DNA from 2 places in the Ammoniphilus oxalaticus genome. Region 1 is predicted to be linked to the other one. Evidence: a T-box and tRNA genes for the amino acid it is inferred to sense, from the RefSeq annotation. Region 1 holds a T-box; the other holds one or more tRNA genes.

Region 1 (9,082 bases):
TGAACTTATCTACATTCTTACTCAGTTTGCGATTCCTTGGGATGTGTGGGTTCATTTTGACGAGTACTTAAAAAATGATGGTCTTTGTGAAATTAAAGGTGAAAAGTTGTTAGAAGACTTACAAAAACAAAACCACTGGGATGAGCTGACTACCTTTTTTGGTCGGTTTATCGATCAACAAAAAAGCGCGTCTGCTTAGCGGATCAGAAAACAGGGGAGAGCGAATGATGCATCTCCCCTGTTTGGTGTGTTTTAAAACCAATCCAACTCGATTCCGATATAGATAAAGGAAATAATCAAGAACAACACGACATCAAAAGACGTGGGAAAAAATAGCGTGCGAATGAGTTGAAAGATACCTAATGGCAAAATGATTTGTTGGATGCCCGCCTTAATTTTCATATAAGTGGGATGGTATTTATAACGTTTCATTGACCATCACCCGTCCTTTCAGCGTACTCCTTATATTTTTTACTATATGAAGGCGAACACCTATGGGTGCTTTCAATCAATAGAAAGAAGCCCTGTGACTTCGGCTAGGATAGGAAAAAACGACCCATTTATCGTTTTCCTATCCTTTTTATTTGCGCTTTTTCACCAATGGAGTGAGTATCACATTTTTGTCACAATTAATGTATTGATTAACACTAATTTTACCTTATTATAGATAATAAGAGTTTGTGAAATACTGAGCATTCTAAACATTAACACCTTTGTAATAGTATTAAACGGTTGGGGGGATGTGTTCGGGGTAGTGAGCAAAGCAAAATGAAAAATGGGGTAGGGTTCATTAAAAATGGGGAGGTTTTATTGTTATGTTAAGTAATGCAGAACATAGCGCAGCCAAAAATTTCTGGTATACCGCAATTGGATGGTTGCTTATTTCCATGCTTGCGGGACTAGTGGTCGCTTTTAAACAAGTGTGGCCTGAATTTATGGGGGGATCTGAATATTTAACTTACGGGCGGGTTCGTCCGATTCATACAAACGGAGTCTTATTAGCTTGGCTTTCGATGGTAAACGTCGGCTGTATGTTTTATATCGTGCCTAAATTGTTACGCACAAAGCTTTGGAGTGAAAAACTGGGGAATTTCACTTGTGTGTTATGGAATTTGGGGATTACTGCGGGGGTAGTCATCTTAGCAACAGGATATTCCACGGGTGTTGAATACGCGGAACTTCCATTATGGTTAGATATCCTTGTCGCAGTTTTAGCTATTCTCGTTGCTGTGAATGTCTTTATGACAATTAAGAATCGAAAAGAGCAACAGTTATATGTGAGTATTTGGTATTTTGTCGGTTCATTGATTTGGTTGCCGGGCGTTTGGATTGTCGGTAATGTGCCTGCTCCGCTCGTTGGAGGAGCGATTCAAGCAAACATGAACTGGTTTTATGGACATAACGTATTAGGGCTTTGGTTTACAACAGTTGGAATCGGAACGATGTATTATCTTCTGCCAAAATTAACAGGGAAGCCAATCTATAGTCATAAATTATCATTGATTGGTTTCTGGACGATCGGTACGTTCTATGTTTGGAATGGCCCGCATCATCTTGTTAACAGCCCAATTCCTTTTTGGTTACAGAAAGCGGGAATTATCCCATCGATCTTATTAATTATTCCGGTTTGGACCGTATTGGCGAACGTCATTGGCACGATGAAAGGTCAATGGCATCAAGTTCGAGATAACGTCAATTTAAAATTTTTAATGACCGCAATGATATTTTACTTAATGGCTTGTTTGCAAGGACCTTTCCAAGCACTAATGTCTGTAAGCGCCGTTATTAAATATACGCATTGGGTGCCAGGGCACGCTCATATGGCCCCATTCGGAGCATTTTCGTTCATCGGCTTTATTATGATTTACTTTGCTGTGCCGCGAATCAGCGGAAAAGAGATCTATAGCAAGGTAGCTCAAAATTGGCATTACTATCTCTCGGTAGTCGGGTTTCTTGTGTTCGCGTTTAGTATGTGGATTGCTGGTGTGATGCAAGGATTTGCCTGGATGGACGGACTGCCGTTTATGGAAACGGTGAATATGACGAGACCGTTCGTAGCGGTTCGAGCTGTGGGCGGCACACTGATGATCGTTGCTCAATTCTTCTTTGCTTGGAATATCTTCATGACGTTAAAAGCGGGGAGACATTACGAAGTTGATAAATCTGAATTAGTCTCAGCTTAAGAACAGGGAGGGATTTCACCAAAATGGATATGGAGAAAAGTGCGTTAGGTATTTTTATCGCGGCGCTTGTGTTGTTCATGATGGGAACGTTCGCCACGATTATTTTACCGTTCTATGACGATGAAATGATGGCTACGAATAAAAACTCAGAGGCGAGAGCCTACGCAGATGGATCAGCGGAAGCATCGGGCAGAGAGATTTACATTCGGGAAGGTTGTAACACGTGTCACACGCAAGTTGTGAGACCTGTTAAAGCCGACTTGGCAATGAATATTGGACCTGTAACTGTACCTGCGGACTATCAGAACGATTCACCGCACTTGTGGGGATCAAACCGAACCGGGCCAGATTTAATGTGGGTTGGGGCAAGAACAAGCGCGGAGTGGAATCTGGAGCATCTGAAGGACCCGCAGAAAGTAGTGGATGGCTCGATTATGCCTAGCTATGATTATTTAAGCGAAACTGATCTGAATGATTTAGTCGCATACTTAATGAGCCTGAAGCCAGCTCAATAAAGAATTGTGAGGAGGCGAAAGGAATGTCAATAAGCACAATCTTGTTAATTACGATCATGGCTACTTTTTCTTTATCCGCTATTTTAATGTACGTTGCGGCCAAAAAAGGCGGTCAGTTTGAAGATGTGGAAGGGATTAAATATCGGATGTTGGATGACGAATAAGGGGGTTAGGAGATGGAAAACAATCAGCGGCATAACGATAAAGCTAAGCAGGAGCAAGAACATGTCGATGTTGTCAACGGGATGAAGCAAGGACATGGTCGGATTCCAAAGTTTCTTGTCTTTGTTTATACCTTTCTTGGCATCTGGGCTGTAGCTTATGCGTTAGGAGCGACACCATTAGATGAGCGGGAAACGCTGGCGGCTGGTGTGAGCGTTGAGGCGGGAAAAGGCTTAGCGGGATCATGTTTAGCTTGTCATGGAGCAGACCTAAGCGGTGGGCTTGGACCAAGTTTAATCGGTACAATCGGTCAACTCGGGGAAGAAGAATTTGAAAATGTAATGAGAAACGGTCGTAATACGATGCCGGCATTAGGGGCGGATTGGTCTGAGGATCAAATGGGCTCGATGATTGAGTATTTAAAAACACTGGAATAGCGCCAAGAGGGGACAATTGCTCCCCTCTTGTCCATTTCTATTAAAGAGGCGGGGTGTACCCAATGTTAAGTAAGGTACAAATTATTCATACAATTTTATGGACGATCATGATAGTTTGGACGATTACAATTACACTCTATACGCTCAATCGAAAAGACCTTTAGGCAAACAAGAGAAAAGCGAGGAACGGTGGTGAATGACGTTGAAACAGCAGGTGATCATTGCTTGGAGAAACCTCAGAAGGAAAATATCCAGAACCGCGCTACTTGCCGGGAGCGCGGGTTTAACCGCATTTATTTTATTTTCTAGTTATTTTTTCATTCACTCCATGGAACGCAGTGTTGAAGCGAGTTCAAGCCGTATGGGCGCTGACTTACTCGTTGTGCCGGCAGGCTATGGTTCGCAAGCGGGTGATCTGATTCTTTCGGGGACAGCGACACCTTTTTATATGCCCGATGAAGTAGCGGAGCAAATCAGTGAAATTCCAGAAGTAGAGCAAATCACAACGCAACTCTATCTGGAGACCGTTTCGACGATTTGCTGTCGCACAGAGGGGGATTTTCCGATTGTTGCGTTCGATCCCAAGACCGACTTTACATTAAAGCATTGGATGGCCCGGGATAAAGAACTTGGCATGTATGAGATTTTAATCGGTTCAGAAGCCGGCGGAAAAAACTTTATCTATCATTATGACAATCGCTATGTCGATGAGTGGGTGACGTTGTTTGGGAAGGACTTCTTAGTCAAAGGGGTCATGTTTCCGACTGGAATGGGCACGGATCACACGATCTTTATGACGATCGACGCAGCTCGGGAACTGAATGGCAAAAAGGGATCAGGACTTGAATTTCCCGATTCTCAGATTTCAGTTATTTTGTTAAAAGTAAGACCTGGTTTAGAGACGTTTGTGCAAGGGAAAATCGAGCGAATGAATCTTGGGGTGGATGTGGCCCAGGGAAAAGGGTTGCAGGAAACGATTAAAACACAAATATTTCCTGTTAAATTGTTAAGTTATGTGATGATTGCGATGGTCCTGATTATGTCTTCTTTGCAAGTCATGACGATGTTCACGGCGTTGATTAGCGAACGTCGCAAGGAAATCGGGATGTTGCGGGCGATGGGAGCGACGCGGTTTACTGTCTACCGGTTACTGTTGTTTGAAGCGGGGCTTGCCGCCTTTATGGGAGCGAGTATCGGTTCTTTGACAGCGGGAGCTATTTTGTACGACAATCGCATTTTTATTATGCAAGTGATGCAATTACCGCTTTTATTCCCAAGGTGGGGTTCAGGCGTCCTCATCGGACTTAGCGTGACCGCTTTAACGGTCCTCATTTCGCTGTTTGCTGTCATGATTCCGATCCGAAGCGCATTGAAATTAGAACCTTACGAGGCGATTAGAGAGGGGGAATAGTTTGATGATTCGTTTGAAACAAGTGATGAAAAGTTACCGGTTGAGTCGTGAACATACTGTTCAGGCTTTGCATGAAATCGATTTGGAAATTAAAACGGGAGAATTTGTTTCAATCGTCGGCCCATCAGGAAGCGGAAAATCCACTTTTCTGGCGCTCGTCGGACTCCTCGATCGTCCATCAGAAGGGAAAATGTGGTTTGCGGGACAAGATGTGACGGATCTTTCAGATCGTGCGCGGACTGCGATTCGGTCTGAGAGGTGTGGATTTATTTTCCAGTTCCCGAGCTTAATCCCGACATTGACCGCCGTGGAAAATGTCGTTTTGCCCAAAACGTTGTCTGGTCGTTACGCGGGTTCAGCGGATTTAACGCGGGGCGCGGAATTGCTTGCAAAAGTTGGTTTGGCGGATAAAACAGATCGACTGCCCTATCAATTGAGCGGCGGGGAACAACGCCGTGTCGCAATGGCGCGGGCGCTTATGAATGAACCTGAAATCATTTTAGCGGATGAACCGACAGGGGCCCTCGATGACGAGAATGCGAAAGTGATGATGGACGTATTTAAAACGATGAATCAGCTAGGAAAAACGATCTTGATGGTTACTCACGACCAACAATTGACCGCCTATGCCTCGCGTACGATTCAAATTCGGGACGGTCGTGTTGTTTAAAAGCCTTTCCTCTTGTCTATTATGATAGTAATTTGTTAAAATAGGAACAGTTTGATAGCAAGAGGCTTTGAATGGGAGGAGTAAGCAGTGAAACCCGCTAGAGAATGGAATCCGTGGCTGGAAGATTCCTGGGGAGGTAGCTGGTGAAGGTAGCCCGTGAGCTTTTCTTCTGAAGTGAAGTAGGAGGAAACGGAACCCGTCCGTTATCGGGCTTAAGTGAGTATGGCGTTATTTTTGATCACGCTATATTAACAAAGGTGGTACCGCGAACTTCTTCGTCCTTTGGATGGGGGAGTTTTTTGTTTTTTAAAAATAGTTTGTGATGATTGGATAGTTATTATAGGTAGGAGGAAGTCGTTGTGTCGAATAAAGAAACGAAAGAAATGCCCACTCAATATGATCCGAAAGCAGCGGAACAAAAATGGTATCCTTATTGGTCGGAAGGAGAGTTCTTCAAAGCGGAGAGAAACTCGGAAAAAACACCGTATACGATTGTCATTCCGCCGCCGAATGTGACAGGGAATTTACATATTGGACATGCCCTGAATAATACGATTCAAGATATTTTGATTCGAATGAAGCGGATGCAAGGTTATGACGCTTTATGGTTGCCAGGAATGGACCATGCGGGGATTGCGACGCAAGCGCGCGTTGAAGGGATGCTAAAGGAAGAGGGCTTATCCCGTTACGATCTTGGACGAGAAAAGTTTGTGGAGAAAGTATGGGAGTGGAAGGACAAGTACGCCGATATTATTCGTCAGCAATGGTCCAAAATGGGACTATCGCTCGATTATTCCCACGAACGTTTTACGTTAGATGAAGGTTTGTCGAACGCCGTGCGCGAAGTTTTTGTTCGGTTATATGAGAAAGGTCTGATTTATCGAGGTAAGTATATTATTAATTGGGACCCGCAAACAAAGACGGCCCTATCTGATATCGAAGTAGAGTATAAAGAAGTAACAGGCGCGCTTTACCACCTACGCTATCCGTTAGTTGATGGCAGCGGTCATATCGAGGTGGCGACAACGCGTCCAGAAACGATGCTTGGGGATACGGCAGTAGCGGTGCATCCGAACGATGAACGTTATCAGTCGTTGATTGGCAAAAAGGTGAAATTGCCGATTGTCGGACGCGAAATCACGATCGTTGCCGATGATTATGTCGATCAAGAGTTCGGAAGCGGAGCGGTTAAAATTACGCCAGCCCATGACCCGAATGACTTTGAAATTGGCAACCGACATGATTTGGAACGCATTTTGGTGATGGATGAAAGCGGAACAATGAATGAAAACGCGGGACCTTATCAAGGAATGGACCGTTTTGAATGCCGCAAACAAATCGTCAAAGACTTACAAGAACAAGGCGTCTGCTTCCAGATTGAAGAGCACGTTCACCAAGTCGGTCACAGTGAACGCAGCGGCGCGGTTGTCGAGCCGTACTTATCCACGCAATGGTTCGTCAAGATGGGGCCATTAGCGGAAGCGGCGATCGAACAACAAAAAGGTGAAGATAAAGTTCAATTTGTGCCGGATCGATTTGAACGAACGTACCTACATTGGATTGAAAATATTCGCGATTGGTGTATTTCTCGTCAACTTTGGTGGGGCCATCGCATCCCTGCTTGGTATTGTGAAGAATGTGGAGAGATGACGGTTTCTTCAACCGATATCCACAAATGTCCAAAGTGCGGCAGCGAAAAATTAGAACAAGATAATGACGTGTTGGATACGTGGTTCAGCTCTGCCTTATGGCCATTCTCTACATTAGGCTGGCCCGAACAAACGGAAGATTTGAAACATTTTTATCCGACAGATGTATTAATAACAGGATATGATATTATATTCTTCTGGGTGGCGCGCATGATTTTTACAGGGCTTGAATTTACGGACGAAAATCCGTTTAAACATGTGTTGATCACCGGACTTGTGCGTGATTCAGACGGTAATAAGATGTCTAAGTCGTTAGGTAATGGCGTTGATCCAATGGATGTGATCGAGCGTTATGGAGCCGATGCGATGAGATACATGCTAGCTACGGGGAACACGCCAGGTCATGACCAGCGTTTCCGTTGGGAGCGTGTGGAGGGGGCGAGAAACTTTGCCAACAAAATTTGGAACGCATCTCGCTTTGCCTTGATGAATTTAGAAGGTTTCACCGTTGACCAGATCGATTTAAGAGGTCCGTTAGGAATGACAGACAAATGGATTTTAACGCGTCTAAATGAAACAATTTCAGATGTGACACGTTTGCTTGACCAATACGAGTTTGGAGAAGCGGGGCGCTCCTTGTATAACTTTATTTGGGATGATCTATGCGACTGGTATATTGAGATGGGTAAGTTGCATTTATACGGAGAGGACACAGCGAAGAAAAAGACGACTCAATCAGTGTTGTGTCACACCTTAGACCAGACGCTGCGTCTGTTGCATCCGTTCATGCCGTTCATTACAGAAGAGATTTGGCAACACTTGCCGCATGACGGAAAGAGTATTACGGTTGCAGCTTGGCCTGAAGAAGATAAACAACATCATTATCCCGAATCTTTAAAACAAATGTCTTTATTGATGGACGTCATTCGCAGCGTTCGAAATATTCGAGCTGAAATGAATGTGCCAATGAGCAGAAAGATCGAGTTGATTATCAAACCGACCAATCAGGAATCACTAGAATTGCTGCAACAAGGCGTGGACTATCTTCACCGTTTCTGTAATCCAGAACAGTTTGAATTAGCGCTCGAACCCAATGTGCCTGAAAAGGTCGTATCCGCTGTCGTAACTGGGGCGGAAATCTACTTGCCGCTTGCGGGTTTAATCGACATTGACAAAGAGATCGCTCGCTTGGATAAAGAAGCTCAAAACTTGGAAAAGGAAGTTGAGCGCGTCGCTAAAAAACTGAATAACGAAGGCTTTATCGCAAAAGCGCCTGAAAAGGTCATTGAAGAAGAGCGCGCCAAAGGGCGCGACTATGAAGAAAAATTAGCGCGAGTGAAAGCAAGGATTGAAGAATTAAAAAGCTAATTGGTTTAGTTGAATAGGACTTAAACTTATCTGACAGTGGGAGTGAGCTCCCTCTGTCATTGGTTTAAGCAGCGACACATATACTGAAAAAAGATGAGGCTAGAGATGAGGGATAAGCGGAATGCGTTCATTTGAACAAGCTTTGAACTGGATGGAAGAATTGCAAAAGTTTGGCATTAAACCCGGGTTGGAACGGATGAACTGGATGTTGGATCGATTAGGCAACCCGCAACGCCGCTTGAAGTTCATTCACTTGGCGGGCACGAATGGAAAAGGGTCGACCTTACAATATTTAAACGGTGTGTTAAAAGTGGCTGGCTATCAAGTGGGCGTGTTTACTTCACCCGCAATCGATACATTCACAAGTCGGATTCAAGTGAATGGCGAATCCATTTCTGATGAAGTGTTTGTTGAACTCGTTCAGCAGGTAAAACCGCTTGTGGAGGAACTGGAGCAGTCTGAATGGGGAAGTCCAACCGAATTTGAAGTGACAACGATCCTTGCTTTATTATATTTTGCAACGAAAAGCTATCCGGATTTTGTGCTATGGGAAACAGGCTTAGGGGGACGATTGGATTCGACGAACGTTGTCACTCCGCTCGTTTCGGTGATTACAAACATTGGGCTTGATCATACCGATATTCTCGGTTCGACGAAAGAAGCGATTGCCGCTGAAAAAGCGGGGAT
Region 2 (9,082 bases), on a different contig from region 1:
GACGAGAATAATCGCCGTTCCCATATCCGGTTGCTTATAGACAAGGGCTGCGGGAAATAAGCTGATTATGCAGGCTGGAATGACATCACGTATAAACCTTAATGACTCCCCTTCGCGTCGACTGAGCCACTTAGCTAAATAAAAGATAAGAAAAACTTTAACTAGTTCTGAAGGTTGAAATTCAAACGAGCCGATATGAATCCACCTGATTGAACCGTTCACTTTCTTGCCCGTCAAAAGTAGAAGGATGAGTAACAAGATTCCAAACCCGTACATAATAGGGGAGAATCGTTCAACTAATGGCCGATAATCAAGTAGCGACATGAAAATCATAAGCAAGAAAAAGGCGACGAAATAAATCAGGTTATTTTTATAAAGCCCCTCGAGCGTGGTGCTCGAAGTGGCGCTGTAAACTGCAAGCGTACTAATCAGGTGAAGACCCAGTAATACTCCAAGGATTACGAAGTCTATTTTTTTAACTTTTTTTATAAATTCACTACTCATGATTCCGTTCATTTTGTCACCCAATCTTGTAATAGAAGTAAAAACTCAACTGTCATTATAACGCATAACGAATTAAATAGTTAAATAATCAATTGGATTGTTTTCCATTAACGTGGTTAAATCAGCGCTCTACCGTTGATAATGATAATGAAATCTACTTTACTTCAAGATCAAGGGATGTGAGCGCAGGTGCAAAAGTTAAAGCGAACCCCAGATTTTTTAATGATTTTAACTGTCTTAATTCTTCTTGCGGTAGGAATGGTGATGGTTTACAGTTCTAGCAGCGCCATTGCGGCAACAAAAGGAGATTCCTTTTTCTTTGTTAAGAGACAGCTCTTGTTTGGTATTCTTGGGGTTATCCTTATGTTTGTTAATATTCATATCCATTATTCATTTTGGAAAAGGTGGGCGAAAACAAGTTTTGTGATCGCTTGCATCTTACTTGCGCTCGTATTAGTGGTCGGGGAGGATGTTAAAGGAGCCAAGAGGTGGCTTGGAATCCACGGTCTTGGCATTCAACCATCCGAGTTTGCAAAATTAAGTTTGATCTTCCTGTTGGCAAAATGGTTACCTGAGCGTCGGGACCAATTTGATTCATTGCGCAAAGGTTTGTTCCCGCCACTATTTGCAGTTGGGATCGCGTTGTTTTTGATCATGTTGCAACCTGACCTTGGGATGGCCATTGTTTTGTTAGGGACTGCTCTACTTATGATTTTTATTGCTGGCTGCCGCATCCGTCACCTAGCGGGATTGATGCTAATTGGGAGCGCGGGCATCGTCATCCTGACGTTAGCCGCGCCGTATCGGTTGAAAAGGGTCACCTCCTTCCTTGATCCATGGCAAGACCCGTTTGACTCTGGCTTTCAGCTTGTGCAATCACTCTACGCGATAGGTTCGGGTAGGGTAACTGGGCTTGGTTTAGGGATGAGTAGACAAAAGTTTTATTACTTGCCAGAGCCGTATAATGATTTTATTTTTGCTATTTTGGCTGAGGAACTAGGCTTTGTCGGCGGGATGTTTATTTTATTGTTATTTTTGCTGTTTTTTTGGAGGGGCTATCGGGTTGCGATTACGGCCAAAGATTCATTTGGAAGTTTTCTTGCGGCAGGGATCGTTAGTATGATTGGGATTCAGGTGATATTTAATGTAGGAATTGTGACAGGATCTCTTCCGATCACAGGTATTACATTGCCCTTTCTAAGTTATGGCGGTTCTTCACTTACTTTGTTATTAGCAAGTGTCGGCGTGCTACTGAATATATCGCGATATGTTGAAATAAGTTCACGATAGGCTCACTTCTGCGTCCTATAATATATGGTATCATGAGAGGAAGTTATGACAACCTTCGTTCGTTTGAATGAAGGTTGTTTTTTATTCTAGCCAAGTGGGCGGTCTGCGCATACCTTAAACTAGGTACTGTTTATTTTTTTAAATGAATGAGGGGGGATGGGAATGGACAGTAGTCGTTGTTTATCGTATCGGCTCTTAAACACTTCAATGATTATCGCAAAAATGGGATCGAATCCATTATATCCGAGTCATTCAAAGGAGACAGTGGATTCGTGATCGGAGGGAATCCGAATGAATTCTAATCGTCAGATTGTTCAATTGTTGCAAGATCGAAAGGTGAGGAAATTTCGGGCGCGTTTTCTCGAGCTGCACCCGATGGATCAGGTGGAACTGCTTACGACATTTTCAAAAGAACAGCGGGACCAAGTTTATCATTATCTCTCACCAAAGGAGTTTGCGGAAATTTTCCAAGGACTTGAGTCTTGGCAACAAATTGAGATTTTTTCGGAACTACATGTAAGTTATGCTGTTGAAGTCATAAACAATATGTATTTAGATGATATTGCTGATTTTTTAGGGGAATTACCAAAAGAAACGCAAGAATTGTATTTGAAGAAAATGAACCAGCAAAATGCGGCAGAAGTAAAGTGCCTTTTAAAATATCCTGAACAAACAGCCGGATCTGTCATGACGACGGAGTTTATCAACATTAAGGAAACGGACACAGTTGCAACCGTATTTGAGCAATTGAGAAGAGAAGTTGTCGATGCTGAAACGATCTATTATTTGTATGTAGTCAATCAACTAGACGATTTAGTTGGGGTTGTTTCCCTGCGAGATTTGATCGTAGCGGACCTAGAGCAACGAATTGTGGAAATTATGAGTGGCCGTGTCGTTGCTGTTGATGTGAATACGGATCAAAAAGAAGTCACAACTTTAATTAAGAGGTATGATTTTATCGCGCTGCCTGTAACATCGCAAGGAAAGTTGGTTGGTGTTGTGACGGTCGATGATGCGATTGATGTAGATGAAGAAGAAACAACAGAGGACTTCCACAAAATGGCGACCGTTTCTAAGCTGGGTAAAAGCTTAAAGGAAGCAGGGATATTCTTCCTCTATCGTAAGCGGATTAGTTGGTTAGTCTTACTTGTGTTTTTCAATATTTTTTCAGGGGCTGGCATTGCATTTTTTGAAGATACGATCTCCGCGCACATCGCGCTTGTCTTTTTTTTACCGCTGTTAATTGATAGCGGAGGGAACGCAGGTTCCCAGTCCGCCACGCTAATGATTCGAGCTCTCGCTACGGGGGAAATTCGGATACGGGACTGGGCTCAATTGTTTGTAAGGGAAATAACAGTCGCTACGTTACTCGGGGCTTCGATGGGGTTGGCTGTCTCACTCATTGGTTTGTATCGCGGGGGTATTGAAATCGCGTTTGTTGTCGCTCTGTCGATGCTTACGGTCGTGATCATTGGCAGCTTAATTGGCATGAGCTTGCCGTTTATCTTTAGTCGTTTTAAATGGGACCCTGCGACCGCAAGCGCGCCGCTGATCACATCTTTGGTGGATATGATGGGAGTTGTCATTTATTTTTCAATCGCTACTTGGTTGTTAAGTATTTAAATCAAAGGCCCAAATGCCACTAATTGAACAGGCGTCTAGGACCAAGATAGGTAAATCACCATATGGTAAGAGGAGGGGCAACTTGGAAAGGAGCTTGGGTAATGTCCATTATTTTTAGACATACAGACAATCTCCACTATATAAGAAGCTCTTTTGAAAATAAAATGGGCTTACTTCACCGTCAATTTTCTGAATTCAATCTAGAAGAAAGATTGAAACGAAATCAAAACTATAAGATTGAAAGCAGGAAAGTAGCGATTGGATTTGTCTCTGTTCGTTTTGAAAAACGCTTCTTATTTTTGGATCTGTTTGTTTTGGATAATAAGCGCCAAGAATCGCAAGATTTTGAGAAAAAGGTGATGCAACGATTGGAGCGGGAGGCTCTGAAGCGTAATAAACATTCGATTGTTACCTATGCTGCGAGACATGATCAACAAATGATCGCTCAGTATGCAAATTACGGCTTTTCAATTACTGAACAAGGCAGAAGTTATTCCGTTTTGGAAAAAAGTCTTCAGCGGCAAACACAACAATCCGCTCAAGGACGTAATAAATACTTACTCATTCACTTTCCATTATAATAATGAACAGGCTGTCAAATTTGACAGCCGCGTTGCTACTACTATATTAATTAATCATCCCAAAAACACGCAAATGCGATGAAAACGATGATGAGAATCCACCACCAACTGCCTCCGCCTCTGTATCGGCCCATGGAGCATTCCTCCTTTACTAATTTTCAAGCACAAGTGAAACAACAACCAACAGAACATACAGGACTAGGACAATCAGGAAACTGTTGCGCCTAATGGAAGATCTCGTTTTTCTTCTCAAGCAGCCCACAAACTCGTCCCCCTTTCAAGATAGCTATTAACAATTTATTCAAACGATGTTTATTCGATTGGACGAAACCTGTAAATAACATAAAAAAGGCTGCTGAACACGAAAGTTACCAGGTTGATTAAAAAAAAGCTGATCCCATTGCATGAATGGATCAGCTTCTTTCTTTTTAACTTAAATTATTTTCTACTCTTTAACACTTTCCCGATGTAGTTGCCTGCTACTTCCACCCGATATCGGCGGTTGATGTCAATTTTCTCATATTCCTTTTTTTCAATCATGAAGGTAAAGTTTTGCGTTGAGCTAAAGTTTGCCCCTTTCTGGGATTGCGAGATGGTGACCCGTCCAACTACTTGATATGTCTTTACTTTAGGAAATTTAAGACCGGGGCGCACGGGTTGTTTCACTATCTTTTTATTTAAGACAAAAATGTCTCTGACATCTTTATGAGCGCTGTACATTTTGTTAAATTGATCTGCTTGTCCTTTCATCCTTCGGTACAAGAAAAAATAAACAATTCCTACAACAAGTAAAACGATCAATGTGACTATTAACCAAGTTTTCATCGAGCCAAAAGTCCTCCTGTCAATTTGAGTTGCTATAATGTGATTTTACTAAGGCGATGAAGGAGAAGCAATGAAAATATAACAAATTCTTGCTTTTCACCTAAATTGTTCGAGGGTAGCGGCCATTTAAATAGTAATTTTCTTCACCTAGCTTCCAGGTTTCCCTTTTATGCCGCGTTCAAAGCATTAAAAAAACGCTCTGTCTAGGAACAAGAGCGTTTTTGTTGTAAACTATTTATTGATAGTACTAGTGGGGGGAGGAAAAATTGAATTGTCTGCTTTTATGCTAGTAGGGATACTTGTCACTGTAGTATGCGTCATTATTATTGGTTTATTTGCGATTGTCGCTGTGAAGTATCGAGACCGTTCAAATGGACGAGATTAATTTACTTCCTAGGTTTCCACGGGCGGACCCGCTTATCTCTTTTTAAAATAAGCATCGGAGCTTTTCCGAAATCAATTGCAACCCGCCGTTGGGTTCGAGCGAGTTGATCTACAAGCACTAAGGCGTTGACCCCTGTTGAAACTAAAACAATATCCGCTTTGATCGGTTTTACCCTTTTTAATATTCGGTTTATTTGATTATAGTTTGAAAAACTTATCGGTATAATTCGTATCCGATGTTTCGGGTAATTATTCTTCACATAGCGTCTAAATTGTTTGGCCCATTTTGAGATGAGAATGACTCTTTTGCCTTTAAGCATATCCCAGAATTCTTTCTTTTCCGGTAGATGGCGATTAATAAACGTGTGACAAACGTGTCTAGGTTTTATTTTGTACTTTCTAAAGTTTTTTTCTGTCAGGGGTCGTAAAAAAATCCGTTTGGCTTTAATTTGCCTTTCCTTACGATGTGGAATTCCGACGATGGACGCTCTGCGCAGCGCGCGGATCATCTGGTTGCGCAAACGCATATTTGGTAAACTGACCCCTTTTTTGTTTGATCTCCGCGATTTTTTAGCCCATTTTGTGCGCAATACTTTGCGAATCGGCCAAACTCCTTGTTGAGCGAGTACAATATTTTCTCCATCACCAACGCGTACGAGGGACAAAGGCCTTTTTGTCCTCATTCTCCTCTTAATTAATGACAACACTTTTTTATGAGATAAAAACTTTCTCTTTTTTAGTAGTTTAGCCATATTGAAGCATCGCCTCCGAATTCATTTAGCAATGTCTAGATTGGCCTTACTTAAATACCTTATCTAGACGGGCTAACGTCTTATGGGTCCAGCCATACTTTTTTAAGGCCTTTTTACGTATTTTTGTTTGGTAGGAAACTTTCCTCTTCTGTTTGGTCATCATCCCAGGGTGCTGCCGATATACGCTGAGGGGTTTTGGGATACAATGACCATAATAACGGGTGAGGAGTTTGAGCCACATATCCCAATCGTGTGTATGACGATACTGTTCGCTAAATTTGCCGCATTTTTTAAAAGCATTACGTCTAACTACAACAGTCGAAGTGCGAATCGTAAATTTTCTTCTTAACAACAAGTATCTCAATTCATTTAAACTTCTTGCTTTATTAGCTTTTCGCAGGCGTGTAATTTGCCCTCTGCTGTTGGAATGATAATACCAACTATAGATGAACTTTGCTTTGGGGTGTTTTTTAATAAACTTTTTAACAACTTTAAGTTTATTGGGGAGAAATTTATCGTCAGAATCTAAAAAGGCAATATATTTCCCTTTTGCTTTAGCGATACCGGTATTTCTAGCTGCTGAACCTCCAAGATTTTTCTTGTGACGGACATACTTGACTCGATTCCCAAAAGACTTTACTATCTTTGGAGTATTGTCGGTGGAAGCATCGTCTACAACGATACATTCGAAATCTTTATAAGTCTGTTTTAATACACTTCGAATCGCTTTCTTTATATACTTTTCCCGATTATAAGTTGGGATGACAACAGTAAATTTAGGAATCGTTCATCCCTCCCTTTCCGTTATATCAGTCCATCTATTCTATTTGTATGCAGTGAGTGGTTTATTCGAATGAGCGTTTGCCCTAGAGCAGAAGAAAAAAGCGGTAAAAGAGGTCGATCGCCTAGCAGATTTCGGGATGGCGAGTTTTTTGTTTAAAGACGAAAAAAAGCATTCGCTAACGAATGCTTTGTGGGTTATTTAGATGGTGCCGGCTAAAGGACTTGAACCCTCAACCCCCTGATTACAAGTCAGGTGCTCTACCAATTGAGCTAAGCCGGCCATATAATGGTGGACGATAACGGATTCGAACCGCCGACCTCTACGATGTCAACGTAGCGCTCTAACCAGCTGAGCTAATCGTCCATAATGGTGACCCGTAGGGGATTCGAACCCCTGAATGCATGCGTGAAAGGCATGTGAGTTAAGCCACTTCTCCAACGGGCCATTATCACGAAGGACTCACAAGCTAACAATTAAGATTATAGCTCGATTGAATTAAAAAGACAAGTATTTAAAGCTGAAATTTTATTGAATAACAAAGGGAACCTGAACGTTTCGGTTTTCTAAAGAAAAAGTATGAGGGTGAGCCTCATACTTTTAAGATTCATTGATTTTTAAAGGACTTTGGGTTGGAGAGGGGCTTGCGCAGTTATTATCGATTATTCAGCATAATAGCGTTTCCCGCGTCCAGGGATATCAAATGGGGTCCCGTTCGCGTGATGGTTATCATGAACACACGTAGAACAAACAATGTTTCCACAATTGGCGCACCAAATTAACCATTCCCACTTCTGTTCATTACAGTTAGGACAAACCTCAGTTTCATAAAGGCAAGTGTTTTTCATTTCATTTGCTCCTTGACGGTTGAACGACAACCATGATTTATCAGATGACTATACTACAAATTCCTTCCAAGCGCTACCTTACTATTCTAAGTATAACGGATTTAAAACGTAAATAAATGTAAAAGAGCTCCGAAGGCGGAGCTCCTTATGTAAGAAGTTATGGCATCATGAATTTAACAGGGATAACTAACTTATGAAGCTGGGAACTATCTTTGGCGCTTTCTTCAAACAAGATCAACATTCCATTCGGACTTGTTGCTTGTTCAATCTCGACATCAACTTCAAATTCACCCCACTCTGGACCTCCCGCTGACGCCTGGGTGAAACCCTCCGCTAAAATGTTATGACCGTCCTCTAAATAGTATTGAACAGTTCCTTCAAAAACACGCGCCTCTCCTTTAATAATGAGTCTATTTTCAATCACTGTATCGGAATCTGGTTTGTAAATTCGAAATGCTTCGTTTTCAGCAGTAATTTTAGGCGTGGGCTCAGATTCATCTACTGTTTCTTCTGACCTCGTTTCATCGTCAGCTTCCACTTGGCCGTCTTCTTGCGCTCCATCTGTTTGCGGGTCTATTTGTTCGTTAGGTTCTTCTGGCAGTTGATCCTCATCCTGTGTTGGACTGCAACCGACTCCGAGCGCAATAACGAGTAGGCCAATCATAAGTGGTTTAAAAAAGATTTTCATATAAAATACCTCCTCTGCTTACTATATAAGACGAATTAAACAAGGAAAAGTTTCATTTTTTCATTTTATGGGATTTGTTGGGTGACTATACATCTATTTACTGTTAAATAACAACCTGAAAAATAAGAAAGTGTATTGATACAGCGTGTGAGAGAGCGTTCAAGTGAAAAGGGGAGAATAGGGGGTGGTTTTTCACTGTAACAGCATTTTACTAAAACAGTCTGTTATATTACACTAAAATCAAATAGAAATTTAATCTCAAAAAGGAGTGGCGTAAAGATGTTAAAATTGAGCGAGTTCTTTAGAGCTTTGCCTGACCGTTGTTGTTCAAGATGTGGAAACACGTTGATTGAACAGGCGGACTGTTACGTAACAGAGTGCCCTGAGTGCGATACCCAACGCTTTTATCGTATATACGAGTTATAAAATGAGCAAATGAATTTAGTTTATAGTGGTTGCTTTGCGCCCGACAGCTGCTTGACTCAATAGCGACATTTAGGCTCGGGTTGGCCGTGTAGCGCAACCTCTACACTCAGCAGCTATCGCTTTTCGAGTTATGACGAAGAATATGGCAATAATTAAAGCTAGACCTTGGGTAGATAAGACATTAAAATTTAAGGTAGTTAAGTGAAAATTTGGCTGAACCTTTTCACGCAGAATCGGTCGGGTTTGAAGACGTTCTAATGGTCTTGTATACGAGTAGGTTGACTGGTCAACATAAGCGTATCTCTAACGCGCCAACACCGTCGTGTCGATCAATGGGGGATAAGCGCGCCGCAACAAGCGTAATGTGTCGTTAGGAGCCT

Evidence for each region. The T-box of region 1 lies ahead of BEP19_RS06850 (valine--tRNA ligase). A T-box ahead of a tRNA ligase gene usually reads a tRNA of that ligase, here a tRNA-Val.
Region 2: it encodes a tRNA-Val, which carries the amino acid that the T-box ahead of BEP19_RS06850 (valine--tRNA ligase) is inferred to sense. The anticodon was not compared.

Annotation. Positions count from the first base shown of each region.
Region 1 covers NZ_MCHY01000008.1:128,515-137,596, forward strand. Annotated here, with positions in the region: gene BEP19_RS06810 (aminoglycoside phosphotransferase/kinase family protein) at 1-199, shown strand, start outside; gene BEP19_RS06815 (hypothetical protein) at 253-432, opposite strand; gene BEP19_RS06820 (cbb3-type cytochrome c oxidase subunit I) at 816-2,183, shown strand; gene BEP19_RS06825 (cbb3-type cytochrome c oxidase subunit II) at 2,207-2,698, shown strand; gene BEP19_RS06830 (cbb3-type cytochrome oxidase assembly protein) at 2,722-2,862, shown strand; gene BEP19_RS06835 (c-type cytochrome) at 2,875-3,297, shown strand; gene BEP19_RS06840 (ABC transporter permease) at 3,500-4,708, shown strand; gene BEP19_RS06845 (ABC transporter ATP-binding protein) at 4,713-5,378, shown strand; T-box leader at 5,437-5,664, shown strand; gene BEP19_RS06850 (valine--tRNA ligase) at 5,762-8,395, shown strand; gene BEP19_RS06855 (bifunctional folylpolyglutamate synthase/dihydrofolate synthase) at 8,517-9,082, shown strand, end outside.
Region 2 covers NZ_MCHY01000009.1:155,348-164,429, reverse strand. Annotated here, with positions in the region: gene BEP19_RS12235 (FtsW/RodA/SpoVE family cell cycle protein) at 1-516, opposite strand, end outside; gene spoVE (stage V sporulation protein E) at 694-1,794, shown strand; gene mgtE (magnesium transporter) at 2,086-3,417, shown strand; gene BEP19_RS12220 (hypothetical protein) at 3,519-3,998, shown strand; gene BEP19_RS12215 (hypothetical protein) at 4,437-4,823, opposite strand; gene BEP19_RS12210 (GT-D fold domain-containing protein) at 5,210-5,959, opposite strand; gene BEP19_RS18285 (glycosyltransferase family 2 protein) at 6,006-6,743, opposite strand; tRNA gene BEP19_RS12200 (tRNA-Thr) at 6,947-7,022, opposite strand; tRNA gene BEP19_RS12195 (tRNA-Val) at 7,030-7,106, opposite strand; tRNA gene BEP19_RS12190 (tRNA-Glu) at 7,111-7,187, opposite strand; gene BEP19_RS12185 (Gmad2 immunoglobulin-like domain-containing protein) at 7,746-8,276, opposite strand; gene yhfH (protein YhfH) at 8,556-8,702, shown strand.